Regions from separate parts of the Mesorhizobium sp. CA13 genome, predicted to be linked through region 1. Evidence: predicted binding sites of a transcription regulator. Region 1 holds the regulator's gene; each other region holds the start of a gene.
The links. Region 1 encodes HrcA, which represses chaperone genes, less so after heat shock. Its sites were predicted from a motif close to GTTAGCACTCNCNNNNNGNGAGTGCTAAC; they were not measured.
Positions count from the first base shown of each region.

Region 2: LB566_RS29735 (co-chaperone GroES) is a predicted target of HrcA. The motif match lies at 1,833-1,861, and genes of this name have one in related genera.
Region 3: groES (co-chaperone GroES) is a predicted target of HrcA. The motif match lies at 2,398-2,426, and genes of this name have one in related genera.

Region 1 covers NZ_JAIUHS010000007.1:117,445-127,794, forward strand. Annotated here, with positions in the region: gene LB566_RS17885 (RNA polymerase sigma factor) at 1-653, shown strand, start outside; gene LB566_RS17890 (glutathione S-transferase family protein) at 688-1,314, opposite strand; gene cysK (cysteine synthase A) at 1,488-2,468, opposite strand; gene LB566_RS17900 (LysE family translocator) at 2,661-3,278, opposite strand; gene LB566_RS17905 (PQQ-dependent sugar dehydrogenase) at 3,405-4,775, opposite strand; gene LB566_RS17910 (hypothetical protein) at 4,892-5,086, opposite strand; gene hrcA (heat-inducible transcriptional repressor HrcA) at 5,124-6,221, opposite strand; gene rph (ribonuclease PH) at 6,451-7,167, shown strand; gene LB566_RS17925 (VOC family protein) at 7,351-7,761, shown strand; gene rdgB (RdgB/HAM1 family non-canonical purine NTP pyrophosphatase) at 7,761-8,423, shown strand; gene hemW (radical SAM family heme chaperone HemW) at 8,420-9,598, shown strand; gene LB566_RS17940 (EamA family transporter) at 9,767-10,201, shown strand; gene LB566_RS17945 (hypothetical protein) at 10,275-10,350, opposite strand, start outside.
Region 2 covers NZ_JAIUHS010000023.1:25,459-35,808, reverse strand. Annotated here, with positions in the region: gene LB566_RS29755 (Hsp20 family protein) at 1-344, opposite strand, end outside; gene LB566_RS29750 (DUF982 domain-containing protein) at 410-928, shown strand; gene LB566_RS29745 (usg protein) at 1,039-1,317, opposite strand; gene LB566_RS29740 (hypothetical protein) at 1,342-1,683, opposite strand; gene LB566_RS29735 (co-chaperone GroES) at 2,014-2,328, shown strand; gene groL (chaperonin GroEL) at 2,386-4,017, shown strand; gene LB566_RS29725 (hypothetical protein) at 4,090-4,302, shown strand; gene LB566_RS29720 (helix-turn-helix transcriptional regulator) at 4,392-4,772, shown strand; gene LB566_RS29715 (DUF982 domain-containing protein) at 4,753-5,049, shown strand; gene LB566_RS29710 (ROK family protein) at 5,184-6,638, opposite strand; gene LB566_RS29705 (tagatose-bisphosphate aldolase) at 6,674-7,582, opposite strand; gene LB566_RS29700 (sugar-binding transcriptional regulator) at 7,866-8,771, shown strand; gene LB566_RS29695 (hypothetical protein) at 8,886-9,062, shown strand; gene LB566_RS29690 (ABC transporter substrate-binding protein) at 9,201-10,178, shown strand; gene LB566_RS29685 (ABC transporter permease subunit) at 10,280-10,350, shown strand, end outside.
Region 3 covers NZ_JAIUHS010000001.1:330,570-340,919, reverse strand. Annotated here, with positions in the region: gene LB566_RS01735 (TetR/AcrR family transcriptional regulator) at 1-189, shown strand, start outside; gene groL (chaperonin GroEL) at 290-1,942, opposite strand; gene groES (co-chaperone GroES) at 2,012-2,308, opposite strand; gene LB566_RS01720 (TetR/AcrR family transcriptional regulator) at 2,705-3,331, opposite strand; gene LB566_RS01715 (MFS transporter) at 3,458-4,639, shown strand; gene LB566_RS01710 (D-arabinono-1,4-lactone oxidase) at 4,652-5,944, shown strand; gene LB566_RS01705 (DSD1 family PLP-dependent enzyme) at 5,941-7,080, shown strand; gene LB566_RS01700 (ABC transporter permease) at 7,145-8,188, opposite strand; gene LB566_RS01695 (ATP-binding cassette domain-containing protein) at 8,185-8,982, opposite strand; gene LB566_RS01690 (substrate-binding domain-containing protein) at 9,068-10,075, opposite strand; gene LB566_RS01685 (sugar phosphate isomerase/epimerase family protein) at 10,161-10,350, opposite strand, start outside.

The DNA.
Region 1 (10,350 bases):
GCTGGTCCGACCCGGCGGGCACCGAGACGCGGCGCCGGAACCTGGCCACCGAAGGAATCTGGCTCGGCAGGCTGGTGGCCTCGCTACTGCCGGACGAACCGGAGGCGCTGGGCCTGCTTGCGCTGATGCTGTTCGCCGAGGCGCGCCGCGCCGCGCGCCGCGATGGGTCCGGAGAGTATGTGCCGCTCGCCGAGCAGGACCATGCGCTGTGGGATCACGGGCTGATCGACGAGGCGGAAGCCCTGCTCGGCCGCGCCGCCACTCTGGACGCCATCGGCCGCTACCAGCTCGAAGCGGCCGTGCAGTCCGTCCACGCGGCGCGGCGGCTGAGCGGCGAGACCGACTGGGTGGCGATCCGCGAATTCTACGATGCCTTGCTTTCGATCGCACGATCGCCCGTGGTGGCGATCAACCGCGCGGTGGCGATCGCCGAAGCTGAGGGCGCCGTGGCGGGGCTGGCGGCGCTGTACGTGCTTGGCGACGACAACCGGCTCAATGATTACCAGCCCTATTGGGCCGCGCGCGCCGGCCTTCTGGCCAGGCTCGGCCAGGTGCCGCAGGCGGTCGAAGCCTATGACCGGGCGATCGGCCTCGAAAGCGATCCGGCGGTACGCCGTTTCCTGCAGGTAAAACGCGCGACGCTCAGGCATTGAAATGCTTGAGCGCGGTGCTTTGCCGACGGCCCGTTCAGCCCGGCCACATTTCGTGCGATGCGTTGAGCGTCTTCATCAGCGGGTGCTCGCGAAGCTTGGCCCACAGGCGTTCGATGTCGGGCCAGGCGGTGCGTGCCTTACCGCTGTCGGGATGCCAGGCCACCAGCATGGCCAGATAGATATCGGCCACCGACATCGCCTCGCCTGCCAGCCAGTCGCGGCCGCGCAGGGCGGCATCGACGACGGCAAAGCCGCGGTCCATCTCGGCCACGGCCGCCTGCTTGACGGCCTTGGCGCCGTCGGCGTCGACCGTGTAGCGCGGCGCGTAGTAGAAACGCAGCACCGCCGGATAGAGGGCGGACGACATGAACGCCATCCAGCGCAGGAAGTCGGCGCGGGCCGGGGCGTCGGCCGCCGGCGCCAGCCCGGCCCGCGGATGGCGTTCGGCGAGCAGGATGCAGATGGCTGCCGATTCGGTCAGCGAGCTTCCGTCCGGCAAGGTCAGCACCGGCACCTGGTTCAGGGGGCTGATGGCCAGGAAAGCGGGATCGGGCCGGTCGGATTTCGGTACGTTGATCTGCTCGAACGGCGCCTTGGCCAGCGTCAGGGCCGCCTCGACAACGAAGCCGCCGCTGCCGGGACGGGTGTAGAGCTTGTACATGAGGTCCTCCGCCGGCCCTGCGGGGCCCCGGGGCGATATGAACCGGAAGCAGGGCGCTGCTCAAGCCCGCGGCATCCGCCACGGCTGGTTTTTCAGCGGGCCAGGCGAGCAGCGGCAAGACCTTTTGACGTCGGCGCGAAGGATCGCGGCGAATCTATGCTGCGTGCTGCGTGCTACGCCCCCAAACCCTCGAACAGGATGGTCGACAGATAGCGTTCGGCAAAGGACGGGATGACCACCACCAGGTTCTTGCCCTTGTTCTCCGGCCGCGAGCCGACGACGATCGCCGCCTGCAAAGCGGCACCCGAAGAGATGCCGACCGGCACGCCTTCCAGCCGGGCGACGAGGCGGGCATTGGCGACCGAATCCTCGTTCGAGACCGTGACGATTTCGTCATAGATGGTGGTGTCGAGGATTTTCGGCGCGAAGCCGGCGCCGATGCCCTGGATCTTGTGCGGGCCGGGCTGGCCGCCCGAGAGCACCGGCGAGGTTTCCGGCTCGACCGCGACGACATGCAGCGAGGGCTTGCGCTTCTTCAGCACCTGGCCGACGCCGGTGATAGTGCCACCGGTGCCGATGCCGGAGACGATGATGTCGACCTCGCCATGGGTATCGTTCCAGATCTCCTCGGCCGTCGTCGTGCGATGGATCTCGGGATTGGCCGGGTTCTCGAACTGCTGCGGGATGATGGCGTTGGGGATGGTGGCCGCCAGTTCGTCGGCCTTGGCGATGGCGCCCTTCATGCCCTTCGGCCCTTCGGTCAGCACCAGTTCGGCGCCGAGCAGCGCCAGCATCTTGCGGCGCTCCACCGACATGGTTTCGGGCATGGTGAGGATCAGCTTGTAGCCCTTGGCGGCGGCGGCGAAGGCAAGCGCTATGCCGGTATTGCCCGAAGTCGGCTCGATCAGCGTCGTCTTGCCGGGGGCGATCTTGCCCGCTGCCTCGAGCGCCTCGATCATCGCCACGCCGATACGGTCCTTGACCGAGGCGATCGGGTTGAAGAATTCGAGCTTGGCGATGAGATGGGCAACGATGCCCTTCTCCTTGGCGAATTTGTCGAGCCGCACCAGTGGCGTGTCGCCGATCGTATCGGTGATGGAATTGTAGATGCGGCCACGGCCGGGAACACGAGCGGAGGCGGCGGACTTGTTCATTGGTTTGGCTCCCAGAATGTCAGGCGGATGGAACTGATCTCAGACGGATGGCCGCCAGGATAGGCCTTCCACGGACGCAAGATAGACCGTCGCCCGAAAATATCCGAGTGGGGCGCGTGTCTAAAACGCATCGGCCTCGGAAAAGCATTCCCGCAAAAGCCGAGCCGGCGGAATGCTTTGGCAAAAATGGCCCTATTGGCGGGCGGCGATCGCCGCCGCCGCGCCGACCATGAAACCGGCCGCGGTGCGGTTCAGCGCCTTCAGGGCGCGCGGCGAGCGCAGGAACCAGCGCGCCTTGGCCGCCAGCGCCAGATAAGGCACCAGCACCACGAACAGGACGAGGACGGTGAGTGCGGCGAGGATGCCGTAATCGGCCAGCGTGATGGTCTTGAGGTCGACGATGGTCGGCGTGATGGCGAGATAGAAGATCATCGTCTTCGGATTGCCGAGCGTCACCGTCAGGCCGGCGAGGAAGCTCGACGCCAGCCCGCTCTTGCCTTTCCTGGCCTCGACCGTCTCGGGCGTGATGCCGGCGGTCCAGAAGCGCCAGCCGAGGAAGGCGAGATAGGCGACGCCGGCCCATTTGACGGCGAGGAACACCAGGCCGAAGGTCTGCGCGACGAAGGCAAGCCCAAGCACCACGGCGGTCAGATAAAGGAGGTCGCCAAGCATCAGGCCGAAGGACATGGCCAGCGAGGAGCGGAAGCCGGAGCCGAGCGCGCGCGCCACAAGCGCGGTGATGCCGGGGCCGGGAATGGCGGCGGCGAGGCCAAGGGCGGCGCTGTAGGCGAGGAAGCCGGTGAGGGTCATGGATCGAGCCTTGCGTCCGCGAAACTGCTGGGACGCCTTGTCGCACAGAGTTTCGCAGGCGGGAATTGCCTGGATCCGGATTTGGTTGCACCAGGCATGCGCCGCGCTCGGGACCTCCCAAGCGGATCAGGACCGCCCGTCGCCGTAGGTCACGCGCCAGATGGTGCCGTTGCCGTCCTCGGTGACGATCAGCGCGCCGTCATTCGCCACCGCCACGCCGACCGGCCGGCCCCAGACCTCGCCGCCGGAGGTGACGAAGCCGGTCATGAAATCCTCATATTCGCCGGTCGGCTTGCCGTCCTTGAACTTGAGCCGCACCACCTTGTAGCCGGTCCTGTTGCCGCGATTCCACGAACCGTGCAGGGCGACGAAGGCGTCGCCCCTGTATTCGGCCGGAAAACCGGATCCCGCGCGGACATTCCTGCCGTCGTAGAAGGCGATGTTGAGCGGCGCCGAATGCGCCTGCATCAGAATGTCGGGGACGGTGACCTTGCCGGCAAGGTCGGGACGCGCGCCCTTGTGGCGCGGATCCTCATTGTCGCCGATATAGTACCAGGGCCAGCCGTAGAAGGCGCCTTCCCTCACTTCGGTCGCATATTCGAACGGCACATTGTCGCCGAGCGCGTCGCGCTCGTTGACCACGCACCACGGCGCGCCCGTCGCCGGCTGGATGGCCATGCCCGAACAATTGCGCAGGCCGGTGGCAACGATGCGGCCATTCTTGCCGTCCGGGTCGAAAGCCCTTACGTCGGCGCGGCCTTCCTCCGAGCCCCAGGCGGCGCCGAGCGGCTTCGACTTGGCCCAGGCATCGAGCCCGCCCCGCGGTTTCCTTGCCATGTCCTGGGCGGCGTTCGAGCCGGAGCCGACCGAGAGATAGAGCGTCTTACCGTCCGGCGAGAAGGCGATGTCGCGGGTCCAGTGATGAGTGGCCGGAATGTCGCGGACAATCGTTTCCGGCTCGCCGGAGGCCTTCAGGTCGCCATCGCGGTAGGGAAAGCGCACGATGCTGTCGCTGTTGGCGACGTAGACCCATTGCGGACTGTCCCCGGGCGGATAGAAGGCGATGCCGTAGGGCTGGTTGAGATTGCGGGCGAAGACGCCGTCACTGACGGGTTTCGCGTTGCCCTCGCCCAGACGGTAGACGCGGATCTGGTTGGCCTCGCTGTCGGCGACGAACAGGTCGCCATTGGGCGCGACGCGCACGACGCGCGGATTGTCGATGCCCGAAGCGATCAGTTCCGCCGAAAAACCCGCCGGCAGCCGCGGCTCGGCGCCTTGCGGCCTTTGCACCGGACCGGCGCTGTTCGAGGCGGATCTGGTGACATAGGGCCTGGGCTGGTCTTGCGGGCTGATCAGCCGGCGCACGCCCGGCTCGTCGGCCCGCCAGTCACCGAATGCGGCCGCGCCCTTGAGCACCGGCTCTGTCTGCTGGGCCAATGCCGTCGCGGCGAAAAGCAATGCTGCAGGGATCGCCACGGCGCCGGCAAGTCTGATCATCCCAGTCTCCAGCTTCTCGCTTCGCTATGCATGTCGTTGTCCCAAGACCGAGGATCACATGCATCAAGGGAACGGGCGGGCTCGGCAGTCGTTCCGGACGACACGGGGAATTCGGGTCAGGTATCCGCGTCGAGATCGGCGTCGAGGTTCTTTTCCAGTTCGACGAGGTCGGCCGGCAGCGGCATGCCCATGGCGCGCATTTCGCGCAGCTTCTCGCGCAATTGCTCCTGCACTTCCCGCACATCCTCAGGCTGGTTGACCATCTCCTCCAGCAGCAGGCTGATCTGGGCCTTGAACGATTCCAGCGCCATCTTTTCTCTCCTCGGCCGTCTGGATCGATCCCAGCCCTCAGCGCAGCATGCGCGATATCAGCTGCGCCGTATAGTCGACCATCGGGACAATGCGGGCATAGTTGAGCCGGGTCGGGCCGATGACGCCGAGCGCGCCGACGACGCGGGCGTCCTTGTCGCGGTAGGGTGCCACGACCAGCGACGAGCCGGAGAGCGAGAAAAGCTTGTTTTCCGAGCCGATGAAGATGCGCACGCCCGGTCCGGCCTCGGCGAGGTCTAGCAGCTGGATCAGCCCGTCCTGCGTCTCCATGTCCTCGAACAAATGGCGCAAGAGTTCGATGTCGGCCTGGGCGGTGACGTTTTCGAGAAGATTGGCGCGACCGCGCACGATCAGGCGCGCCGGCAGGCCGCTTTCCGCGCCGGCCCACACCGCCAGCCCTTTCTCCACCAGGTCCTGCGACAGCGTGTCGAGCGCCGCCCTTGTCTCTTCCTTGATACGCGCGACCTCCGCCCGCGCCTCGGCCAGCGTACGGCCGCGAATATGGGCGTTGAGGAAATTCGAGGCCTCGTGCAATTGCGAGACGGTGATGCCGGCCGGCAGATCGATGACCCGGTTCTCGACGTCGCCGTTCTGCGACACCATCACGGTCAGCGCCTTGGTCGGCTCGAGCTGGATGAACTCGATGTGCTTGAGCGCCACCTCGTTCTTGGCGGCCAGCACCAGGCCGGCGCCGCGCGACATGCCAGACAGCATCTGGCTGGCCTCGGTCAGCATGTGTTCCAGCGTGGCGCCCGAGCCGGAGGCGCGCACCTGCGCCTCGATGCTGCGCCGCTCCTCGTCGGAGAGGTCGCCCAGTTCCATGAAGGCGTCGACGAAGAAGCGCAGGCCGGCCTGCGTCGGCAGGCGGCCGGCCGAGACGTGCGGCGCATAGATCAGGCCGAGATGTTCGAGGTCGCTCATCACGTTGCGGATGGTGGCCGGCGACAGCGAGGACGGCAGGATGCGCGACAGGCTGCGCGATCCCACGGGCTCGCCGTCCCTCAGATAGGAATCGACGATACGCCGGAAGATGTCGCGCGAACGCATATCGAGCGCCTGAAGTGCCGGCGCGGGAAGAGCGAGCGACTGCGAAGCGGGATCGACTGCCTTGGTCATTGCGGCCATAACCTCCGGTTCAAGGATATAGACTTCGCGGCGCCGCGCGCAACCCGGTGTCGCACTTGCGATCATCCCGGTGTCGCACTTGCGATCATCCGGTGTCGCGTTGCGCGATCACCCAGTGTCGCCGCGTTTGCGGTCGCCGGTCCATTTTCCTTTACGCCGTGCCCCGCATGCGTCTAAAAGCCGGCCAAGATTCAAAAAAGCTGACAAGAAAGCAGGCCGAATGCGCCCCTCCAAACGCCAGTTCGACGAAATGCGCGCCATCTCCTTCGAGCGCGGCGTCTCCAAACATGCCGAAGGCTCGTGCCTGGTGAAGTTCGGCGACACGCATGTCCTGTGCACGGCAAGCCTGGAGGAAAAGGTGCCGGGCTGGATGCGCAATTCCGGAAAAGGCTGGGTGACGGCCGAATACGGCATGCTGCCGCGCTCGACCGGCGAGCGCATGCGCCGCGAGGCCTCCGCCGGCAAGCAGGGCGGGCGCACGCTGGAGATCCAGCGGCTGATCGGCCGCTCGCTGCGCGCCGTGGTCGACCTGCAGGCGCTGGGCGAGCAGCAGATCACCGTCGACTGCGACGTCATCCAGGCCGATGGCGGCACCCGGACCGCCTCCATCACCGGCGGCTGGGTGGCGCTCTACGATTGCCTGCGCTGGATGGAAGCGCGGCAGATGGTGAGCGTCGGCAAGGTGCTGAAGGACCATGTCGCGGCGATTTCCTGCGGCATCCATGAAGGCCAGCCGGTCATCGACCTCGACTATCTCGAAGATTCCTCCGCCGGCACCGACGCCAATTTCGTCATGACAGGCAAGGGCGGCATCGTCGAGATCCAGGGCACAGCCGAGGGCGAGCCCTTTTCGGAAGGGCAGTTCGCCGAGCTGATGGGCCTGGCCAAGAAAGGCATCCAGAGGCTGGTGAGTCTGCAGCAGATGGCGGTGGTTTGAATCCTGGATGCCGAGCGTGAGCGCCCCCCTCTGTCCTGCCGGACATCTCCCCCACGAGGGGGGAGATTGGCAGCTTTGGCGCTCCGTTCACTTCTACAACGAAAGTAATTGGCGAAAGCCGCGATGGCGGCTGATCTCCCCCCTTGTGGGGGAGATGCCCGGCAGGGCAGAGGGGGGCGCCTCGTGATACCCTCCGCCATTCTTGAATCAGCCCTCTACGTCACCGACCTAGCCGCAGCGGAAGCGTTCTACACCGATGTCCTCGGCCTCACTCCTCTCGGGAAGGTCGAGGGCCGCCATCTCTTCTTCCGTTGCGGAGCCGGCGTGCTGCTGATCTTCAACGCCGAGGCGACCAAGGTCCCGCCCGCGCCCGACGCGAGGCTGAAAGTACCCCCGCACGGCACATCAGGCGAAGGCCATCTCTGCTTCGCGGCGACCGCCGATGAAATCAGCCGCTGGAGATCCCATCTGGAGGCGAAGGGCATCGCCATCGAAAGCGAATTCGAATGGCCGCAAGGCGGCCGCTCGCTCTATATCCGCGATCCTTCCGGCAATTCGATCGAATTCGCCGAGCCGAGAATCTGGGGACTTTGATGCATTCACTCGACGGAAAAAAGATCGTCGTCGCCAGCCACAATGAAGGCAAGCTGCGCGAATTCGCCGATCTGATGGCGCCGTTCGGATTCGAGGCGAAATCGGCGAAGGACTATGGCTTGCCCGAACCCGACGAAACCGGCACCACCTTCGAGGAGAACGCCTATATCAAGGCGTTCGCCGCGGCCAAGGCGACGGGCCTGCCGGCGCTGTCGGATGATTCGGGCCTGTGTGTCGACGCGCTCGACGGCGCGCCCGGCGTCTACACCGCCAACTGGGCTGAAACGCCTGATGGCAGCAGGGATTTCGGCATCGCCATGCAGCGCACCGAAGTGGCGCTGCAGGAAGTCGGCGCGGCCACGCCCGCACAGCGCACGGGACGCTTCGTCGCCGTCATCTGCCTGGCCTTTCCCGACGGCGAGGCAGAATATTACCGCGGCGAGGCCGAAGGCACGTTGGTCTGGCCGCCGCGCGGCGAGCTCGGATTCGGCTATGACCCGGTGTTCCTGCCGGACGGCTTCGAAAAAACCTTCGGCGAGATGAGCGCCGAGGAGAAACATGGCTGGAAGCCCGGCCAGGCCACGGCGCTGTCGCATCGCGCCCGCGCCTTCCAGAAATTCGCCCAAGCTCGATTGGGTCTGGCCAGGTTAGGCTCGGCATGATCAGGCCCGGCGCCACCATGCCGCTCGACCGCAGCCCCGGTTTCGGCGTCTATGTGCATTGGCCGTTCTGCGCGGCCAAGTGCCCTTATTGCGACTTCAACAGCCATGTCCGCCACCAGCCGGTCGACCAGGAGCGCTTTGCCGCCGCCTTCGAGGCGGAATTGGCGACGATGCGCCAGCGCACCGGCCCGCGCGAGGTGACCAGCATCTTTCTCGGCGGCGGCACGCCGTCGCTGATGAAGCCGGAAACGGTAGCAAGGGTCCTGGATGCCGTGGCGAAGAACTGGACGGTGCCCGACGACATCGAGGTGACGCTGGAGGCCAATCCCTCCTCGGTCGAAGCCGAACGCTTTCGCGGCTATCGCGCGGCGGGCGTCAACCGGGTCTCGCTCGGCGTGCAGGCGCTGAACGACAAGGATTTGCGCTTCCTTGGCCGGCTGCACAATGTGGACGAGGCGCTGCACGCGATCGGGCTCGCACGGGAGATATTCCCAAGGCTCTCCTTCGACCTGATCTACGCACGGCCAGGCCAGACGCCGGAGGCTTGGGCAACGGAGCTCGAACAGGCGATCGGCCACGCCGCCGACCATCTGTCGCTCTATCAGCTGACCATCGAGGAAGGCACGCCGTTCCACGCGCTGCACGCGGCGAAGAAATTCATCATCCCCGACAACGACCACGCCGCCGACCTTTATGCGCTGACGCAGGAGATCACGGCGGCGCACGGCCTGCCGGCCTATGAGATTTCCAACCACGCCAAGCCGGGCGCCGAGAGCCGCCACAATCTGACCTACTGGCGCTATGGCGAATATGTCGGCGTCGGCCCCGGCGCGCATGGCCGTTTCGTCGAGAACGGCCACCGCGTCGTGACCATCGCGGAGAAGATGCCGGAGACCTGGGCCAATCTTGTCGAGGCCAAGGGCCATGGCGTCACCGGCGGCGAGACCCTGACGCGCTCGGAAGAGGCCGACGAGTTCCTGCTGATGGGGCTGAGGCTGGCGGAAGGCATCGACCTGTCGCGCTACGAAGCGTTTTCCGGGCGCGGCCTGTCGAGCGCACGGCTGTCGGTGCTGCAGGGCGAAGGCCTGGTGGCGCCGATCGGCAACGCCCGCCTGCGCGCCACGCCCGCCGGCATGATCGTGCTCGACGCGGTGGTGGCCGATCTGGCGCGGTAGGCTCCCACATCCACCAGTGAAGTCATCCACCAGCGGAGTAATGCGAAGCGGCGCGCAGATCCGAGGAGGACGAAGGCGGGATACCGCTCTCAATCCCGAAGCCGGAGATTGCGCTTCTGGAGGCGCGGGTTTCACGTTATCTGGACCCAGGACATCGCGAGGCCCGAAATGAACCTGACGCTTTCCTGGCAATTCTGGGCGCTCCTGTCAGCGGCTTTCGCGGCACTGACGGCGATCTTTGCCAAGGTGGGCATCGAAACGATCAATTCCGATTTCGCCACCCTCATCCGGACAGCTATCATCCTGGTCGTGCTTGCGGCCATCCTCGCCGCCAGTGGCCAATTCCAATCATGGGCCTCGATCTCCGGAAAGACCTGGCTTTTCCTCGGCCTGTCGGGACTGGCGACCGGAGCCTCGTGGCTCTGCTATTTTCGCGCGCTGAAAATCGGCAATGCAGCGCAGGTGGCGCCCATCGACAAGCTAAGCGTCGTGCTTGTGGCGGTGTTTGGCGCGGTCTTTCTCGGCGAGCGGCTCACCAGTGCGAACTGGCTTGGCGTCGCCCTTATCGCGGCGGGCGCGGTGCTGGTCGCTTATCGAGGGTAGTGCTGCGCCGTGGCGGGCGTTCTTGGTTTCGAGACGGGTGATGAAAATATCGAAGCGATTGGGCATCGTCCGGTCAGTGCTCCGTCGTGCTGTCGGGTTCGTTGTCGGGTAGCTTGATCTCTGGTGGCGGGCGGCGCGCGGGCCCCTGC
Region 2 (10,350 bases), on a different contig from region 1:
TTGACGAGGCCGGCGCCGGTCACCTTCACATGGTCGGCAAGTTCGAAGCGCCGCTCAAACGGCCGTCCGGCGATGCCGCGATGCAGGTATTCGCCATTGTCCTCTCCGGCACGCTCGCCGGCGATTACGAGCATGTTGGGCTCATGAACGATGCTCAATTCGTCTTCACTGAAGCCGGCTACCGCCATGGTGATGCGATAAGCGTCGTCACCGGTCCTGGAAATGTCGTAGGGCGGCCAATTGTCTACATTCGCCGTCCGACTGGCATTCTCCAGGAGGTCGAAAATACGGTCGAAGCCTATGCTCGACCGATAGAGTGGTGAAAAGTCGAAAGCGGTTCTCATAGCCATATCCTCCTTCGCTGAGCAACATGGGTACGAGGAGTGCCAAGGATGGGCACTCCTTGACCATGCCGGCCCTTCCGGCGCCGGCGGATTCGATCTGGGAACTGAGGGGTCTGGCGTCAAGAGGCCTGATCGAAGGTCTCGCCAAAATCCGGCGGCCCTTGACGCCGCCTGAACCGATGACCATCTCGATCGCGGATGGACGGTCGCCGATGATTCCATCCGATTGCTTACTCGCAAAAAGACGTCAAAAAACGGAGGAAGTGATGAACGATATTCGGTTCCCTCAGCCGATTACGCTCGAATTCTCGAATGCGCCCCGCAAGATCGCCAGCAGCTTCGAGGCTCTGGAATGCCTGGATCAACAATGGCCGAAATGGGCGCGTGGCCCAAGCTGGCGCGCCGCCGACCGTGCGTGCCGCGATGCGCTGGATGGCTGGCGCAGCGGGCGTGCTGCCTACAAAGCTTTCTTGAAGGCGGCCAAGCGAGCCGGCCTGACGAGAGGCCGCCCTCCTTCGCTTCGCCAACCCCGCTCCGCGAGGATGCCAGGGGCGGTCCGGCCAATGGCTGTCGGAGCAGGATGACATGGATCCCACCACTTATCCTGCTCGGAAGCTCTGACTTTAGGTATGCGCGATCGGGCCTTTGAGCGCGCCGCGTCGCAGGCGACGCGCTTCAGGTTTTTTTGATCCGCTCAATGGATGGCAACGATGCCGTCAACGGCGCGCCATTCCGATGGTGTGATCAGGCGATGATGGGCGACGCGCACGGAGTGCAGCGTGCCGTCCAGTTCGCTTTCCCAATAGCCAAGGAAGCCCTTCAGCTCCGGGAACTCGGGAGCGAGGTCGTATTCCTGCCAGACATAGAGCTGCAGCAGGTTGGGGTAGTCGGGCATATGATAATGAATCTCGGCCGTGGTCAGGCCGTAGCCATCCATCTGCAGGCGGAATTCTCTGCTGACCGCAGTCACCATATGCTTCTCCTTTCGTTTATGAGATCACGCATGCATCCTGGCGAAGTCGTGGCGGAATTCGTCCGGCGTCGACCGGGACGCCGACGCGTCGATGTCGAGCTTGCACAGGGCCTCCATGATCTGGTCGAAGGAAACCGGCCGCTCGACTCCCTGCGGCAGGCGCAGTTCCGGCATCGACTCCACCGCGCAGGCGTCCGAGGCCCAAGACGACAGGATCGCCCGCTTTTCCCAAAGGTCGAGCGCGTCGTCTGCCAACACCTCGTTGGGATGTTTGAAGTGCCTGGCCGGCGAAAGCAGCCGGTCAAGCGGGATGTCGGGCATGTCGGTCAGGGAAGGCATGATCGGCGAAAGTTTCTGTCGGTCCATTGTTGTGCTCCGTTCGCAAAACTCCTCGATAGCGTCCAGGTTCCGGCTGCGCTTCGGCAGCGCGGGCCAAAATAATTTTGTTGGCTCCTTTCGAAAATTCAAGCGATGAAATCGTCGGCCTGGTCAGAATTTCCTCATGATAACAGTGTGTTGGCACTCTCATGTGGCGAGTGCTAAAATTTTTGCGCAGACCTCTTGAAAGCGGAAAGCTGCAAAACTAGCTCGATATGCGCGCGCGATGCTGAACAAGGTCGCGGCACCCCGAGCCGGCCGATATTGCCGGTCCGGCGCGGAGGAACCTCAAACTGTTTGTCCTTGAAGGAGAACGACATGACGTTTCGCCCGTTGCATGACCGTATCCTGGTCCGCCGCATCGAAGCCGAGGAAAAAACGGCCGGCGGCATCATCATTCCCGATACAGCCAAGGAAAAGCCGCAGGAAGGCGAGGTGATCGCCGCCGGCCCTGGCGCGCGCAACGAAGCCGGGCAGCTTCAGCCGCTCGACGTCAAGGTGGGTGACCGCATCCTGTTCGGCAAATGGTCCGGCACCGAGATCAAGCTCGGCGGCGAAGACCTTATCATCATGAAGGAAAGCGACGTGATGGGTGTGATCGAGCAGACCGCAACGATGAAGAAGGCCGCTTGACGGCTTCTTGCGAGGTTACCAGTCAACGAAAGCTGCCTAAAGCGAAGGAGTGATCCAATGGCTGCCAAGGAAGTGAAATTCCATACCGAAGCCCGCGAGAAAATGCTGCGCGGCGTCGACATTCTGGCCAATGCGGTGAAGGTGACGCTCGGTCCCAAAGGCCGCAATGTCGTTATCGACAAGTCCTTCGGCGCGCCGCGCATCACCAAGGATGGTGTGACGGTGGCCAAGGAAATCGAGCTGGAAGACAAGTTCGAGAACATGGGCGCACAGATGGTGCGCGAGGTGGCGTCGAAAACCAGCGACTTGGCTGGCGACGGCACCACAACCGCGACGGTTCTGGCCCAAGCCATCGTAAAGGAAGGCGCCAAGGCCGTGGCATCGGGCATGAATCCGATGGATTTGAAGCGCGGCATCGACAAGGCCGTGGAGGCGGTCGTCGCCGAACTGAAGGCCAATGCCCGCAAGGTGACGAAGAACGACGAGATCGCCCAGGTCGGCACCATCTCGGCCAATGGCGATGCCGAGATCGGCCGCTTCCTCGCCGAGGCGATGGAGAAGGTCGGCAATGAAGGTGTCATCACGGTGGAGGAGGCCAAGACCGCCGAGACCGAACTCGAGGTGGTCGAGGGCATGCAGTTCGACCGCGGCTATCTCAGCCCGTACTTCATCACCAACCAGGACAAGATGCGCGTCGAGCTCGAAGAGCCTTATGTGCTGATCCACGAGAAGAAACTGTCCAACCTGCAAGCCATGCTCCCCGTTCTCGAGGCCGTCGTACAGTCGGGCAAGCCTTTGCTGATCATTGCCGAGGATGTGGAAGGGGAGGCGCTCGCCACGCTGGTTGTCAACAAATTGCGCGGCGGCCTGAAGGTCGCGGCCGTCAAGGCGCCTGGCTTCGGCGATCGCCGCAAGGCGATGCTGGAGGATATCGCCATCCTCACCGGCGGCACGGCGATCAGCGAGGATCTCGGCATCAAGCTCGAGAACGTCACGCTGCAGATGCTGGGCCGCGCCAAGAGAGTGGTGATCGAAAAAGAAAATACCACCATCATCGACGGCGTTGGCCGCAAGGAAGAGATCCAGGGCCGTATCGCCCAGATCAAAGCCCAGATCGAGGAGACCACCTCCGATTATGACCGCGAGAAATTGCAGGAGCGGCTGGCGAAGCTCGCCGGCGGCGTCGCCGTCATCCGCGTCGGCGGTTCGACGGAAGTCGAGGTGAAGGAGCGCAAGGACCGTGTCGACGACGCGCTGCATGCGACCCGTGCGGCGGTCGAGGAAGGCGTGCTCCCCGGTGGCGGCGTCGCGCTGCTTCGGGCCGCCAAGGCGCTTGATGGCTTGGTGATCGACAATGCCGACCAGAGGACCGGCGTGGAGATCGTGCGGCGCGCAATCGAGACCCCGGTGCGCCAGATCGCGGAGAATGCCGGCGCCGAGGGCTCGATCATCGTCGGCAAGCTGCGCGAGAAGAGCGAGTTCGGCTGGGGCTGGAACGCCCAGACCAACGAGTTCGGCGATCTCTACGGCCAAGGCGTCATCGATCCGGCAAAGGTCGTACGCGCCGCGCTTCAGGATGCCGCTTCCGTCGCCGGCCTGCTGGTCACCACCGAGGCGATGGTGGCCGAGAAGCCAAAGAAGGAAGCCGCCGCCCCTGCCATGCCCGCCGGCGCGGGCATGGACTTCTAGGACGATGGGAGACTGCCCGCTCCCTCGAATGGGAGCGGGCGCTTCCCGGGGAAAGTTTGGAGAGAGACCATTATGACCGGCATCGGTTCCGTTCCGGCGCCCACGCATCCGGCAAACGAATTTCTCGCCTACGAGGCAGAATGCAGGAGCGTGCTGGGACCATTGCTGACGGGCGTCCTCGACATGGCGGAGTCCGCGGGCTGGAGCCGCCGTACCGCGGCCTCGACGCTGATGTTTCTGGCGGCTCAGCATGTGTCGGCAGCTTCGGAAGGCTCCGGCGGCTGAATACAGGGGTGGAGGACGCCGTGGTCGGCGCAATTCGCGGAACGCCGTGGTGAACGATGGACGGATGTCCGGTCGGGAAGAGGACCGACATGATCGCGGGCCAATGGCGTGAATGCCTGAAAACGTTGAGGTGGAAAGCGGCAGACCTCGTCGACGAGCTTGGTTGCCCGCAAAGCCAGGTCGCCGCCTGGCTCGATGGGCGGACGCTCCCGCCGCTTTCCGTCGTTGCCTGGCTCGAGGCGCTCGCCAGGGCGCATAGGGCGCTGCCGGCGCCGGGCTGGGGCTCGCCAATGGTCAAGCCAAGTCCGGTCGAGGCGGCCGAGATCAGGCTCGCGGCTGGTGAAAATCCGACGACGCCGGCGCACCCGCCTTATCCGCGCCGACCTGTCATCGCGCACCAGGCTGCCCGACATGCTTCGGTTCGTTTGCCGTCGAATGGAGGTTTAAATCATGGCACAGATGCGCTTTGAAGAACCCGTGACGATCCTGGTCGGAATGGGGCTTCCGGTGACGATCGAGACTGCGATGGAAGCATATGCCGTGCTGCAGGACTGGCCCGTTGCCAGCCGGAACGGCGCCCATGCCGTCGCCCTCAACGCTTGCAAAGCCGGTATTGCCGGCGAGATCGATGCGGAAACCGTGCGGGCGACCTTGATCGCCTTCGCGCGCCGCAATGACATTCTGGTGCCGAATATGATCTCGCCTGCGAGTACGGCGCCTGGCGGCCGCGCCGTACGAACAGATTGAGGATCTCGGATTGAGGATATGTTCGCCACCTATCGCCCGCAGCGCTTCACCGTCGGCTATTGACCGGACAGGCCCGGCAGCTCGAAAACGGCTTTCGAGCTGCCGGGCTTGACTGCTTCCTGTCCATCGACGCTCTAAACGCCGCCCGGCATCATCGCTCGCAGCCACGCGATGATGGCATCGAAGTCGATCGGCTTCGTCGTGTCGACGTCGAAGAGCGGGCCGCGCCGCAGCGGTTCGGCGCGCCCAGCGAGTTCGATCAGTTCGGGGATATAGGCCGCGCCTGGATGGCCGGCGGGGCGCTGGCCGAGCCGGGCGCCATAACGTTCAGCCAAAACTTCGCCGGGCGCGTGGCACCAGATTTCAAAGGTCTGTTCGACACCGGCATTCCTGAGATGATCCTCAAGCAGCTCGCGCGGCTGGAAACCGAACCAGGCGTCGACGATGAATGTGGAGCCCGCTGGGGCTTCGCCGACGACTGACCAGATCGCCTGATAGCTGGCGCGGCCGAGCGTGCGGTTGAATGCGCGGTCGCCGCCGCCGAGCACCTCGAGAAACGGATTCTTGATCGTATCGAGCGCAAGCAACGGCCATCCCGTACGGTCGGCTATGCCGCGCGAGACCGTGCTCTTGCCGCTGGCCGGGATGCCGTTGACCAGCACGGCGCGCCTGGCGCCCCCGGTTTGGACAAAAGACCGGCCCAAAATCGGCGCGGGCGCCATGTCTGTTCCGGCCAGCGCCTGCAGTCCAGCGCCGATCACGCCGGCCTCGTCGCCGAGCTGCGCGGGCTCGACCGGGCATTGATACCAGGGCGCCAGGGCCGGCGCACGGCCGAGCGCCTTGTGTGCCGCCCGGCCAAGGCCGCCGCCGAGCAGGACGAGATCGGGGTCGAACAGGGCGACGCTGGTATCGATGGCGGCACGCAAGGGCGTTGCCCACGCTTCCAGTATAGCGCGCGCCTGGATGTCTCCGGCGGCGTCGCGGGCAAAGAGCTGGTCGACCGAAAGATCGGGACGCAAGCCGGCCCGCGCAATATGACGGCCGAGCGCGGTGCCCGAACTGGTGGTCTCGACACAGCCGCGCCGGCCGCAGGCGCATGTCTCGCCATTGACATCGACGGTGATGTGGCCGAGCTGCCCGGCCGTTGCCCGGCCACGCAAGATCCGCCGATCTTGAGCGACGGCGCCGCCAATGCCGGTGCCGATGGTGAACATGGCGATGTCGTCGTGGCCCCGGCCGGCGCCGAGCGCCATCTCCGCGACCAGTGCCATGTTGCAGTCATTGTCGATGACGACGGGCTTGCCGGCCATGTCCTCCAGGCGCTGCGCCAGCGAGACGGAGGCCAGATTGACGTAGCCGCCGGACAGGACCGCGCGGCGATGCGCGTCGACGCGGCCGGGAACACCGATGCCGATGGCTGAAACCTCAGATGTATCGAGCCGGCGCACCATCCCGGCGATCCGCGAGAGCACAAGCTGCGGGTCTGGCGCGCTCTTTTCGGACAGCCGTTCGAGGATTTCGCCGGTGCCCGAAATGCGGGCGGCCCGCAGATTGGTGCCGCCTATATCTATCCCTATGCTGAGTGGCATGACGTCCTGCACGTGCCGGTGATCCAACGCGGATATCAGGCGGCGGCCTTGCGCCGGTGATGCCCGATTACCGCCTGGATCTCACGCAATCGCGGCACCGCGATGGTCTTAAGCCTTTCGCGCTGAATGTCACGATCGAGAGAGATGCAGTCCTTCCACAGCGAGCGGCCGGCGATGACGCCGGAGGCGCCGTTCTGCATGGCAATCTCGACCTGGCCTAGGAAGGTGGCGTGGTTGACGCCGGCCGAAAGCACCGCCCACGGCACCTCGCCGGCCATTCTCGTGATGTTGGCACAGGCTTCCGGCGTTCCGGGATACGGAAGCTTCAGCACCTTTGCCCCGCACTCCAGCGAGATCCTTGTGCCTTCCTCGACAAGCCACGGGGTCTTCGCCGCATAATCTTGCGGGCTTTCGCCTTCGAGCTGATAAGTCAGGAATTCGACGACGAGCAGCAAGTCTTCCTGCCCGAAATCGGCGATGCATTGGCGCAGGATGGCAATGTTGTGCTCATTGGCTTCGGGCTTGTCGGCCCGCAGATACACCATGATCTTGCCGCCCGTGCCGCCCAGCTCGCGCACGCGGCGCGCATCGATACCGGGGACAAGGCGCGACAGGCGATAGCCTTCAGGCGAGACGTCGAAACCCGAGGCGTCGAGACCGATAAGCAGCGCGGTATCGCGGTTCAGCACGCCCTCCTCGACGACCCGCGGCACCGCGCAGAGCGGGTCGAGCAGTACGCAGGACGCAGCACTTGCAAGGTAGCGCGTGATGTCGGCCTTGGTATCGCCGAGCATGTCGTTGGTGATCCTGGCCTGTTCGGCCGGATCCGCCGCCAGCAAGGTGCGCATGCCGCCGCGCTGGTCGCAGGCGATGGCCACCATGGCCCCGTCCTTGCCGCATATCTGCTGATAGCCGCGCAGCTCCGCGGTGGTCATCTTTGTCATGGTCTCTGTCCGATGTTGGCGCTCTCTGGCCGAGGGCGCGGATCCCGTGGAAACAAGAATGTTCAGTTTGCCCGCCTGCCGGCAGGGGAGAATTGCCGTCTTGATGCGCCGTCGATTGCCCGGAAAAGCACACCTTGCCGGCGCCTGGGCAGGACGGCCTCAAGTTGCGAGTTCGCCGGATTTGCGCGATAACTCCCATCGGCGTATACGTGTGTAACACGTTGCTGAAAGGAATTGCAAGCTGGCTGCCCCTCCCATTCAGGATGCGACCGCATCGCGCACGATGCTGCACACGGTCGCCAAACTGCATTACGAGGCGGAGATGTCGCAGGTCGACATCGCGCGGCAGCTCGGCGTCTCCACCGCGACCATATCGCGCCTCTTGCAGCGGGCGCGGGCGGAAGGGATCGTCCGTATCGAGGTTCTCGATCTGGCGACACCGGAGGAGATCACCAGACAGCTGATCGATAGGCTGGGTCTCCGTGACGCTGCGGTGGTCGAAACGCCGGCCGCAGGCGCACTGACGGCGCTGGCCGGTCCGCTCGGCGGCTTGCTCAAGCAGGCACAATTGGTGGCCGGCTCCGTGGTCGCCATCGGCTGGGGGCGCGCGGTGCGCGAGGTGATCCGCGCCGGCTTGCCGCGTGTTCCGGGCGTGCTGACCGTTGCCGCCACCGGCGGCATGCAGCAGCACGCGGCGCATTTTCAGGTCAACGAATTCGTCCGCCTCGCCGCCGAGGAGTTCGGCGGCACGCCGCACTTCATTCATGCACCCTATCTGCCTTCCAGCGAATTGCGTGAGGTCTTCCTTGGTGATGCCGCCATCAGCGATGCCGTCGCGCTGTGGGACAGGACCGATGTCGCGATCGTCGGCATCGGCCTGCCGCATGCCATCAATGCACCCGAGGCGAGCGCAGCCACGCCGAGCGAGCAGGCACTGGTCCATGCGGCCGGCGATGTCCTTCGGCACTATTTCGATGCCGATGGCGCGCTGATCGCCTGGGAAGGAGAGGGCCGGATGATTGCCATGTCGCCGGCGCAGCTCCGCGCCGTACCGTTGGTGATCGGCGTCGCGGCGTCACCGGAAAAGGCGACGGCCATCATCGGCGCCGCTCGCGCCCGGCTGATCAACACCGTGATAACGGATACGAAGACGGCACAAGCCATCCTCGCTGCCCTGCCGCCGCGATAGTGCCCGCCCAACGCGCCACGGCCGCCTACCAATTCGCGACGGCGATTTTACGAAATCGGTTGTGCCGCCGAGAAGTCGAGGCAATAGTTCGCCGGGACTTTGTGGAGCAGTCGGATGTTGCGTGAAAAATCCGGCGTTGCGACCCGGGAAACCGAGTTGCAATTTATTTCTGCAAAGTGTTACAAGTTTGTGAGCTTGGCATGCGATGCATGCCGGGTGCTGTGGTTCTCTGACCTCGCGGAGGGCGAAGAAGCGACCACGGCTATCGTATCGGTCGGCTGGACCGGCTGACATATCGACTGGAGGGCGCTTGGGAGGAGCTGCCCGCGAAAAGCAAACAGGCGTTCCCGGCCGTCTTGTCCCAAGCGGATGACGGCCATTCGATGTCACTTGCAACGGCAGATCTGCCAACACAATGAGGAGGATGTCATGAAGAAGATCGTTGCCGCGCTCGCGGCTCTCGCCGTCAGCGCGTCGGTGCTTATCGCGCCCGCGCAGGCGCAAGACAAGAAATATACCATCGCGCTCGTTCCGGGCCTGACCACCGACGGTTTCTACATCACCATGCGCAAGGGTGCCCAGGCCGCAGCCGACGCGCTTGGCGTGAACCTGGTCTTCCAGGGCGCTCCTGAGTTCAATCCGGTCACCCAGGTGCCGGTGCTCGACGCGGTCATCGCCAAGAAGCCGGACGCGATCCTGATCGCGCCGACCGACAAGGTCCAGTTGGTCGAGCCGCTGCGCAAGGCCAATGACGCAGGCATTCCGGTCATCACCGTGGATACCTTCATCGGCACCGGCGCCTATCAGACCGGCGCGGGTGACGCCGATTTCCCCCTGGCCTACATCGCCTCGGACAATGTGCTGGGCGGCGAGATCGCGGCGCGGGCGCTTGCCAAGGCCGTCGGCGACAAGGGCAAGGTCTATGTCTCCAACGTCAAGCCCGGCATCTCGACCACCGACCAGCGCGAGGAAGGCTTCAAGAAGGAGATGGCCAACCATCCCGGCATCACCGTTCTCGAGACCCAGTTCAATGATGACGATGCCAACAAGGCGGCCTCGCAGCTGCAGGCGGTGTTCGCGCGCAACCCCGACCTCGTCGGCGTGTTCGGCGCCAATCTGTTCTCGGCGCTGGGCGCCGCCAATGGCGTCAAGCAGGCAGGGCAGACGGGCACCGTCAAAGTGGTTGCCTTCGATGCTCCGACCAGCATCGTCGACAACATCAACACCGGGCTTGTGGATGTGGCGATCGCCCAGCATCCCGCGGAGATCGGCTACTTCGGCGTCGTCTCGGCCTATGCCCACCTGACCGGCCAGTCCATCCCGGTCACGATCGGCACCGGCTTCACGATCATGGACAAGTCCAACATCGGCGATCCGAACATCTCGAAGTATCTCTACTCCGAGTAAGTCCGGACCAACTTGGCTCTTCCCGGTGCGCCGGGAGGAGCCCGTGTCGGTCCCCGCCAGAGGCGGGACCTGTTTGAAGGCAGCCGCGCCGCGGAGTACTCATGACCTCGACATCACCAGCACAGCCAGCCGAGAAGCATGTCGCTCCCCAGGCCGACCACGGCGATCCGGC
Region 3 (10,350 bases), on a different contig from region 1:
GTGGTCGAGCGCCGCGCCCGGGCGCTGGCGCTGTTGGTCGAGTCCTCGCTGGAAGGCCTGATGGTGATTGCCCGCGCCACCCGCGATCGCTCATCGATCAACGTCGTGGCCGATGAGGTGGCTGCCCTGATCGAGCAGGCAGTCCTCGCGGGCAAGGCGACGCGGCAAGCAGAGAACACTGCTGTCTGACGCTGGTTCCAACCGACTACGGTGGAGCAAAGCCTGAATGTGCAAAGAAAAGGGCGGCATCGCTGCCGCCCTTTCCGCATGCATAAAGCAGATGGCTGGATTAGAAATCCATGCCGCCCATGCCGCCCATGCCGCCGCCGGGCATACCGCCAGGCATACCGCCAGCCGACTCCTTCTTCGGAGCCTCGGCGATCATGGCTTCGGTGGTGACCAGCAGGCCGGCGACCGAGGCCGCGTCCTGGAGAGCCGTACGCACGACCTTGACCGGATCGACGATACCCATGGCGATCATGTCGCCATATTCGCCGGTCTGGGCGTTGTAGCCGAAGGTCGCGCCCTTGTTCTCGAGGATCTTGCCAGCAACGATCGATGCTTCCGCACCGGCGTTGGCAGCGATCTGACGGGCCGGAGCCTGCAGTGCGCGGCGCACGATGTTGATGCCGGCGGCCTGGTCGGAGTTGACGCCGGTGGCCTTGAGGTTGCCCGAAGCGCGCAGCAGGGCCACGCCACCGCCGGCAACGATGCCTTCTTCCACGGCCGCGCGGGTCGCGTTGAGGGCGTCATCGACGCGGTCCTTCTTTTCCTTCACTTCCACTTCGGTCGCACCGCCGACGCGGATCACGGCAACACCGCCGGCGAGCTTGGCCAGACGTTCCTGCAGCTTCTCCTTGTCGTAGTCCGAGGTGGTCTCCTCGATCTGCTGCTTGATCTGGGCAACGCGGCCCTGGATCTCGGCCTTCTTGCCGGCGCCGTCGACGATGGTGGTGTTCTCCTTCGAGATCGACACCTTCTTGGCGCGGCCGAGCATGTTGAGGCCGACATTCTCGAGCTTGATGCCGAGGTCTTCGGAGATGACCTGGCCACCGGTCAGGATGGCGATGTCTTCCAGCATGGCCTTGCGGCGGTCACCGAAGCCCGGAGCCTTGACGGCGGCGATCTTCAGGCCGCCACGCAGCTTGTTGACGACCAGCGTGGCCAGGGCCTCGCCTTCGACGTCTTCGGAGATGATGAGCAGCGGCTTGGAGGTCTGCACGACCGCTTCCAGGACCGGCAGCATGGCCTGCAGGTTGGAGAGCTTCTTCTCGTGGAGCAGGATGTAGGCGTCCTCGAGATCGGCAACCATCTTATCGGGGTTGGTGACGAAGTAGGGCGAGAGATAGCCGCGATCGAACTGCATGCCTTCGACGACCTCGAGTTCGGTCTCGGCGGTCTTGGCTTCCTCGACGGTGATGACGCCTTCGTTGCCGACCTTCTGCATCGCTTCCGCGATCATCTTGCCGACCGACTCGTCGCCATTGGCCGAGATCGTGCCGACCTGGGCAACTTCCTCGGAGGTCTTGATCTTCTTGGCGGCCTTGCCGAGAGCTGCGACCACTTCGGTCACGGCCAGGTCGATGCCGCGCTTCAGGTCCATCGGGTTCATGCCGGCGGCAACCGCCTTGTGGCCTTCCTGGACGATCGACTGCGCCAGAACGGTCGCGGTCGTGGTGCCGTCGCCGGCGATGTCGTTGGTCTTCGAAGCGACTTCGCGGACCATCTGCGCGCCCATGTTCTCGAACTTGTCCTCAAGCTCGATTTCCTTGGCGACGGTGACGCCGTCCTTGGTGATGCGCGGTGCGCCGAACGACTTGTCGATGACGACGTTGCGGCCCTTGGGGCCGAGCGTGACCTTCACCGCGTCGGCGAGGATGTTGACGCCGCGCAGCATGCGCTCACGGGCGTCGCGGGAGAATTTTACGTCTTTGGCAGCCATGTTCAACTCCTGGCAGGGGCTCGGATTGAGCCCGAAGATTCAAGATTCAGGTGACGGAAAGGCCGATATTCAGCCGATGATGCCCATGATGTCGGATTCCTTCATGATCAGAAGGTCTTCGCCATTGAGCTTGACTTCGGTGCCCGACCACTTGCCGAACAGGATGCGGTCGCCAGCCTTGACGTCCAGGGGCACGAGCTTGCCAGCTTCGTCGCGGGCGCCGGAGCCGACGGCGATGATCTCGCCTTCCTGCGGCTTTTCCTTCGCCGTGTCCGGGATGATGATCCCGCCGGCGGTCTTGGATTCGGATTCGACCCGGCGTACGACCACGCGGTCATGAAGCGGGCGGAACTTCGACTTTGCCATGTTTTCTTCCTCGATGAGAACGGTGAGAAACAGTTCCTCCGTCCGGCGAAGCCGGACAATCTACAAAGCCCGGCGGAGCCGGGCCTGTGGTTAGCACTCACCAAGGGCGAGTGCTAACGTGGCGGTGAAATAGGCTGCTGGCCGGCGAGAGTCAAGGCGCGTGCGATCGGACAGCGGCGCGAAATTTGTTTTCCGTCAGAGCCTCCTCGCAGAACGCGCCGGTTGCCGCTGGCCTCTCATGCAAAATGCGCCGGTTCCGCCGGCAATCGACGGCAGAACACGGCGCGAAGGGGGGCTCTGCCGCTGCCGGTCAGAGATCCATGCCGCCCGACACTTCGATACGCAAGACGTGTCGACGTCACGGGAGAGTGGGGCGCGAAAGCCGCCGCCGGAAAACTATAGAAACAATCTCAGTTGCGCATGGATGATGGACCTGTAGTCGTCGATCGTGCGGCGACCCTCCTTCTCGTCCTGCGTCAGTGCCAGCCGCACGACCCCGCCGGCAAGCTGGAAGATCAGGAACACCACGCGCGCGAAGTCTTCGCGCCGGTCGGGCCGCAGCATCGGAGCGACGTGGTCGCAGAACATCTTGGCCTGGTGCCTTGTCTCTGCGATGTCGAGGTTCTGCAGCGCCTTGTCGGCCTGGATCGCGTTCTGCAGATCCTGGATGGCCGGGTCGTCGGCAACGCGCCGGTAATAGTCCTCGAGCATGCGGTCCGCGGCAGTCGTTACGTCCTCAAGCCCGCTTATTTCTGTGATGATCGCACCGAAGCGTGCTCGGCTTTCCTCCGAGAAGCGCTCATAGAGCATCGCCAGGATCGCCGATTTGTTGGGAAAATAATGGTAGACGGTGGCGATCGGTCCACCCGCCAGAGCGCCCACCTCCTTCATCGTCACGGCGTCGATGCCTTTTTCGCCGATCAGCCGCATGGCCGTCGAAAGGATCGCGTCGATGCGTTCGCGGCTCCGCTCCTGCTTTGGCCTGCGCCTCGGCTCCGTCCCCGTCCGCCTTGCTTCCGCCATGCGCCCAATCTCTCGCGAGAGCTTCAACATTCCCGGTTGACAAGAAACATGATCAAGTATCAGTTTCGTAATGCTGACAAGTTGTCAGTTTTTTTATCGCGCTGCAAGGACGTTGGGAGGCGCCTCGTGACTGCGACACAAGCCGCACAAGCGGAAAATGGCGATTGGCTGGTCGGCAATCCGACCGGCGTCGAGCTCGGCTCCGCATTATGGATCGGCTCGGTCGGGCTGCTGATCCTCGGGCTTCAGCCCGTGCTGCTTGGCGCGCTCTACACCGAGGGCCATGTCAGTGGCGATGAGCTGGCGCTGGTCGCCACGGCGGAGATGATCGCGATCGCCATCGGTTCAGCCGTGGTGGCGATGCTGCTTTCCGCGCGCAACATGCGCTGGAAAAGCGCCGTCCTTTTGATCCTACTGGCCCTGGCGAATGTATGGACCGCCCATGCCGCAAGCGCCAATGCGCTGATCGCCGCCCGCGCCATCGCCGGGCTGGCTGAGGGCGGCCTGGTCGCGATCGCCACCGAACTGATCGCCCGTTCGCGCCGGGCCGAGCGCATCGGCGGCTATTTCGTGACGCTGCAGACCCTGGCGCAATGCGCGCTCGCTCTGCTTTTGGCGCTCTATGTCATCCCCGCCGCCGGGTCGTCCGGCGGCTTCATCGTGCTTGCCGTCGTCTGCGTCGTTTCGCTGGCGGCCGCTTTCACCGTACCCGGTGACTACGCCGACCTGCCGAAAGAGGAGAACCTGGCCAATGTGCTGACGGTTCCGTCGATCACCGCGCTATTCTCGGTCTTCTGCTACTTCATGTTCTTCGGCGCGATCTGGGCCTTCCTGGAGCCGCTCGGTGCGCAGTATGGGATTGATAGCTGGACGGTCGGCCTGATCGTCTCGGCCAGCCTGGCGACGCAGGTTCTGGGCGCGATGACGGCAACCGTATTCGAGGCGCGCATCGATTACCGGATCGCCATTACGGCCATCGGTGCCGTCGCGCTGGTCTCCTCCCTTGTTCTTGCCAGCGCACCTGGCCTGACGACATTCTGGATCGCCGCCTTGGTCATGGGCTTCATCCTGTTGTTCATCGTGCCCTACCAGATCCGCCTGGCGATCACCGCCGACGAGACGCGCACGGCCGTGCTGCTGGTGCCGGCGGCACAACTGCTCGGCCTGGCGATAGGCCCGATCGCGGCGTCGTTGCTGATCGTCGGCAAGGATTTCCGGCCGGTGCCCGAATTCGCCGCTGCAAGCGCCTTTGCCAGCGTGGCGCTGCTTGGTCTGTTCGTGACCATTAAGCGCCGTCGGCGCGCGTGACGGGACGGCCGGATGTCGACAATCACCGCGCAAAACTGGAGCAACTGGTCAGGCTTCGTGCGCGCCGAGCCGAAGCTGGTCGCCGCCCCCGCCGACGCCGGTGAGCTTGCCTACCTGGTGCGCACGGCACCCGGACCTCTGCGCGTGGCGGGTGCTGGCCACTCCTTCACGCCGCTGGTGGCATCGCAAGGCTCGATCGTTTCCCTGGAAAAGATCGAGGGGCTGGTCTCGCACGATGTGCAAAGCCATCACGCGCGGGTGCGGGCAGGGACGCGGCTTGGTCCGCTGATGCACATGCTGCAAGGCATCGGGCAGGGCCTGCCCAATATGGGCGACATTGACCGCCAGGCGATCGGCGGCGCACTGGGCACCGCAACCCATGGTTCCGGACTGACGCTGGGTGCTTACCACACCCGGTTGGAGACGGTGCAGATCGTGGACGGGCGGGGCGAATTGCGCGAATTCGATCGGACCCGCGACCAGGACATGATCCATGCGATGGGCGTTGCGCTCGGCGCCTTCGGCATCTTGAGCGAAGTCACGCTGAACAACATCGCGACCTACCGGTTGCGCCGCCGCAAGTGGGTGCTGCCGATCGCCGACATGCTGCGCGATTTCGAGACGATGATGGCCGCGCACCGCTCGGCCGAATTCTACTACATTCCGTTTTCCGGCTACGCGCAGTTCATCGCCAGCGACCTCAGCGACGCGAACTCGACCACCAGGCCTACCGAGGACGACGAGGCCGGCCTGGCGACGCTGCGCAAGCTGAGCAGGGCACTGCGCCGGTTGCCGTGGCTGCGCCGCTCATTGATCCGCGGCGCCGTGAAAAAGGTGCCGGCCGAGGATTATGTGCAGGACTGGCTCAAAGTCTATGCCAGCGACCGCCAGACCAAGTTCAACGAGATGGAATATCATCTGCCCTTCGAGGAGGGGCCGAAGGTGATCACGCAGATCATCGAGCTGACCGAGAAGCACTTTCCGGAGGTTTATTTTCCGATGGAGGTGCGCTCGGTGGCACCCGACATGTTCTGGCTTTCGCCCTTCTACAAGCGTCTGACCTGCTCGATCGCCATTCACCACGATGCCGCCAATGACCCTGAGCCCTTCATGCGGGCGGCCGAGCCGATCTTCCGCAGGCATGGCGGCCGGCCGCATTGGGGCAAGATGCACAGCCTGAAGGCGGCGGATTTCAAAAAGCTCTATCCGCGCTGGGATGAGGCCATGGCCGTTCGGCGAGACATCGATCCTGAGAACCGTTTCGTCTCGCCCTACATGGCCGGCCTGTTCGGCATCGGCCAATGAGCGGCTATTTCACCGCCCTGTCGGATGCTTTGAGGGCGGCCGGCGTCTTTCAGCCTTGTCTCGTGCTCGACCGCGACCGGCTGGACCGCAACATCGACCTGGTGAAGCAGAGACTGGCGCCCGGCCTTGCCGTGCGGCTGGTCGACAAGTCGCTTGCTTGCCTGCCGCTGCTTTCGCACATCGCCGGGGCGCTCGGCACCCGTCGCTTCATGACGTTTCATCCGCCGATCACAAGGGCCGTGCTCAACGCTTTTCCCGATGCCGACATGCTCTACGGCAAGCCGATGCCGGTCGGCGCGGCAAAGCAAGCGATTTCAAGCGGCACCGCCGACTGGTCGCGCGTCTGCTGGCTGATCGACAGCGAGGAGAGACTGACGGAATACGGCGCTCTGGCCGCCGAACTGGACATCGGCTTGCGCATCGCTTTCGAGATCGATGTCGGGCTGCATCGGGGCGGGTTCGCCGAACCGCAGGCCCTGTCGAAGGCATTGAACGCGCTGCCCGCCCGGTTGCGCTGCGAAGGCGTCATGGCCTACGAGGCGCACGCGCCGCATATTCCCGGTCTGTTCGGCGGTCCCGAAAAGGCGCTGGCGGAGGCGTCGCAGCGGGCTGCGGCGTTCATCGCGGCTCTCGGCGAGGAGCAGCGCCGAACACTGAACATCGGCGGCTCGAAGACCGCATTGCTTCATCGTGGCGGCATGGCCAGCGAAGTGTCGGTCGGGTCGGCCTTCGTGCTGCCCGGCGATTTCGACACGCCCGGGCTCGACGGCTTCCAGCCCGCGGCCTTCATCGCCACGCCTATCCTCAAGGTGGTCGAGCCGATGCTGCCAGGCCCGCCGGCGGTCACCCGTCTGCTGCAGGCGCTCGGCCGGTTTCCGCGCAAGGGCTGCTATCTCTATGGCGGCAAATGGATGGCGGAACCGATGTTTCCCGAAGGCATGAAGGCCAATGGCCTGCTTGGCCATTCCTCGAACCAGCAATTCATGGGCCTACCCGGCGATGCCACCACCAGGTCCGGCGACTACGTCTTCCTGCGCCCAACGCAGAGCGAGGCGGTGCTGCAGCAGTTCGGATCGATCGCGGTGTTTTCGGGCGGCAGGCTCGTGGACCGCTGGCCCGCGCTGCCGATGGGGTAGGACATTGCGGCCATTGCTGTCACCACTTGGATGAGCTCGGACGGTCGTGCCGAACGGCAATGCTTCAGCGGTAGCGCGCCTGGTTCCAGCGGTGGCCGAGCAGCGACAGGATGATGATCAGCCCGTTGAAGAACTGCACATAGAAGCCGCTGAGGCCGGCGGCGACGACGCCGGTCTGGATGAACGCCACGGTCAGCGCGCCGATCGCGCCGCCAAGCACGGTACCGATGCCGCCCCAGGTCGGCGTGCCGCCGACGAACACCGAAGCCAGCACCGGCAACAGATAGCCGTCGCCGGCTGTTGGCCACCAGGTGAAGTTGATCATCGTCGAGAAGGTGCCGCCGATCGCTGCCCCGATGCCGACGAAGACGAACACCTTGACCTTCACCCGCTTGACGTCGATGCCCATCTGCTGGGCGCTGTCGGGATTGTCGCCGACCACCTTCACCTGCGCGCCGAAGCGGTGGCGGTTGTAGAGCAGCGCGGCGAAGACGACGAAGGCGAGCGCCCACAGGATCTGCACCGGAATCCCGTAAACCTGGCTGGAGAAGATCGTATAGGTCCAGCTTTGGCCGAGTGTCGGCAGCGCGGTCGACTTGCCTTCGTTGATGATCTGGATCAGCCCGCGCAGCAGGAAGTTCATGCCGAGCGTGGCGATCAGCGACGACAGGCTGCCATAGACGACCAGCACGCCGACCAGGAAGCCGAGCAGCATGCCGGTGGCGAGTGCCGCGACGATGCCGAGGAACGGATCGTAGCCGGCCTGAACGACCAGCGCGAAAACCCAGGAGGCAAAACCCATCGTGGCCGGAAACGACAGGTCGATCTCGCCGGCGGTGACGACAAAGACCAGCGGCACGACCACGAACAGCGCCACCGGCAGCGTGGTCAGCACGGAGCTGTAAAGAAACCAGGTGGTGAACACCGTCGGATTGGCGATGGTGAAGGCGACCATCATCACCACGAACACGCCGAGCGTGCCCAGCGCCGCGCGATTGTCGAGAACGAAGCCGCGCAGCAAATGATCGGACGGGTGCTTCCACGCCGCTTCACCCATTTCGGTATGGGGCGAGGGGGCCTGGCGATTGGGTTCGGCGATGTTGCTCATGGCCTTGTGTCCTCCGCGCGCTGGGCTTCGCTCAAGCCGGGCAGTCCGCCGGGATGCGCGAGGTCTTCCATGAAATTGACGAGCGTGTCGGCCGACTTGATGTCGCGTTTGTCGACCTGAAGCGCCACAGTGCCACGATCGATCACGACGAAACGGTCGGCGATGTCGAAGACATGGTGGATGTTGTGGCCGATGAACAGGATCGAGCGCCCGCTCGCCCGCACCTGGCGCACGAAGTGGAAGACCTTGGCGGTTTCGGTCAGCGACAGAGCCGTCGTCGGCTCGTCGAGGATGATCAGGTCGGCCTGCTTGTAGATGGCGCGCGCGATCGCCACGCCCTGGCGTTCGCCGCCGGAGAGCTGGCCGACGACGGACTGCGGCGTGAACACTTTCGAGGTGAAGCCGATCTCGCGCATCAGCCGGCTCGCCTCCTTGATTTCGGTGCCGACCTTCAGCCAGCCGAGGAAACCGGTGAGTTCGCGCCCCATGAAGATATTGCGCACGATGGTCTGCTGCACGGCCAGCGCACGGTCCTGGAATACCGTCTCGATGCCGGCGTCGCGCGAACGCGCCGCGTTCCAGCCGGTGACCGGCTTGCCGCGAACGAGGATCTCGCCGCTGGTGGGCTTGACCGCGCCGGCAAGAATCTTGATCAGCGTCGACTTGCCGGCGCCATTGTCGCCGATCAGTCCGACCACCTCGCCGCGGTCGACGCTGAGATTGACCCCACCAAGCGCATAGACCTGGCCGTAGGATTTCGTGATATCGCGCAGTTCGATGATGCGTTCGGCCATCGGGTCCTCGCTTGCGTGTCGCATGCCGGCTCTCGCCGGCGGTCCCGCCGGCCGGGCCTGAGCCCCCGGCCGGCGGCTTGGGAGGTCAGCGCAGTGCCTGCTTGGCCAGTTCCGCGACGATCTTGTAATTCTCAGGCGTGACGAAGCCGGCGCCCGTATCGACATTCATCGGTGCCAGCCCCAGCACCACTTGCTGGCAGAGGCTGAGGATCGGCAGATAGCCCTGCATGAACGGCTGCTGGTCGGCGGTCAGTTGCACCCAGCCGCCCTTGAAGGCCTCGACGATCTGCGGGCTGGTGTCGAAGCCGAAATTGAAGATGTCGCCCGGCTTCCGGCCCGCCGCCGTCATATAGGTCTGGACGTTGCCAAGCATCTGCCCGCCGGGATAGCCGACGGCCTTCACGCCGGGATTATTGAGCAAGGCGGCGGTGATCACCGGGATCGCCAGATTCGGATCGGCTGCCCACTCGGTCGCGGAATTGATTTGAACGACATCGATGCCGGCCTCTTTCAAGGCGGAGACGGTTCCACGCTCGCGCGCGCCGCGGCTCTCATTCTCGAACGGGCCGATCATGATCGCCTTGTCACCGGCCTTGAGCTTGGCGAGCTTGAAGGCTTCCGCGCCGAGCGCGCGGCCCTGCTGTTCCTGCTGGGCGCCGACATAGCCGCCGCCGAAGGCCGCCACCACCGTCGGCACCGGCACGTTCTGGTACATCATCTTGATGCCGTCCTTATGCGCCTGTTCGGCCAGCGGCATGATGGCGGCGTCGCCGGGGTGGCCCATCATGGCAATGCCGTTGGGCTTGACGGCGACCGCCTCGCGCAGTTGCTGGACCATCTTTTCGATATCCCAGCCTGAGAAGATGTAGTCGACCTTCGGTCCGAGATCGGCCGCAGCCTGCTTGGCGCCATTGTAGACGATGGTGCCGAAGGCGTCGCCCTCGGCGCCGCCGACGAAGAAGCGGATGTGGACGTCCTTGCACCATTGCGCGTCGAGCGCCTGTGCCGGCAAGGTGGAGATGGCGGCGGCGAGCGCCGTGGCGGCCGCCACGACGCTCGTGCGCAGAAGTGTCGTTCTCTTGGCGATGCTCATGCACGTTCCTCCCTTTTGTCCTCGCGAGCGAGGGTTTCGACATCTGCTTCGGCAACCCTGGCCGGCTCCTCCCGCCGGCCAATCCTCACGTCGGGTTCGGCAGGTAGCTCACGCCTCCCCTGCATTGCTGGAGGTATTCCAGCGCGCGGACCTGGCCTGTCATTTCGAGATCGTCGCGGTAGACCGGGTCGTGCCAGCCTTCGATGTCGATGGCGCCGCGATAGCCGGCCAGGCGCAATTCGCTGATCACGCGCGTCCAGTCGCTGTCGCCGAAG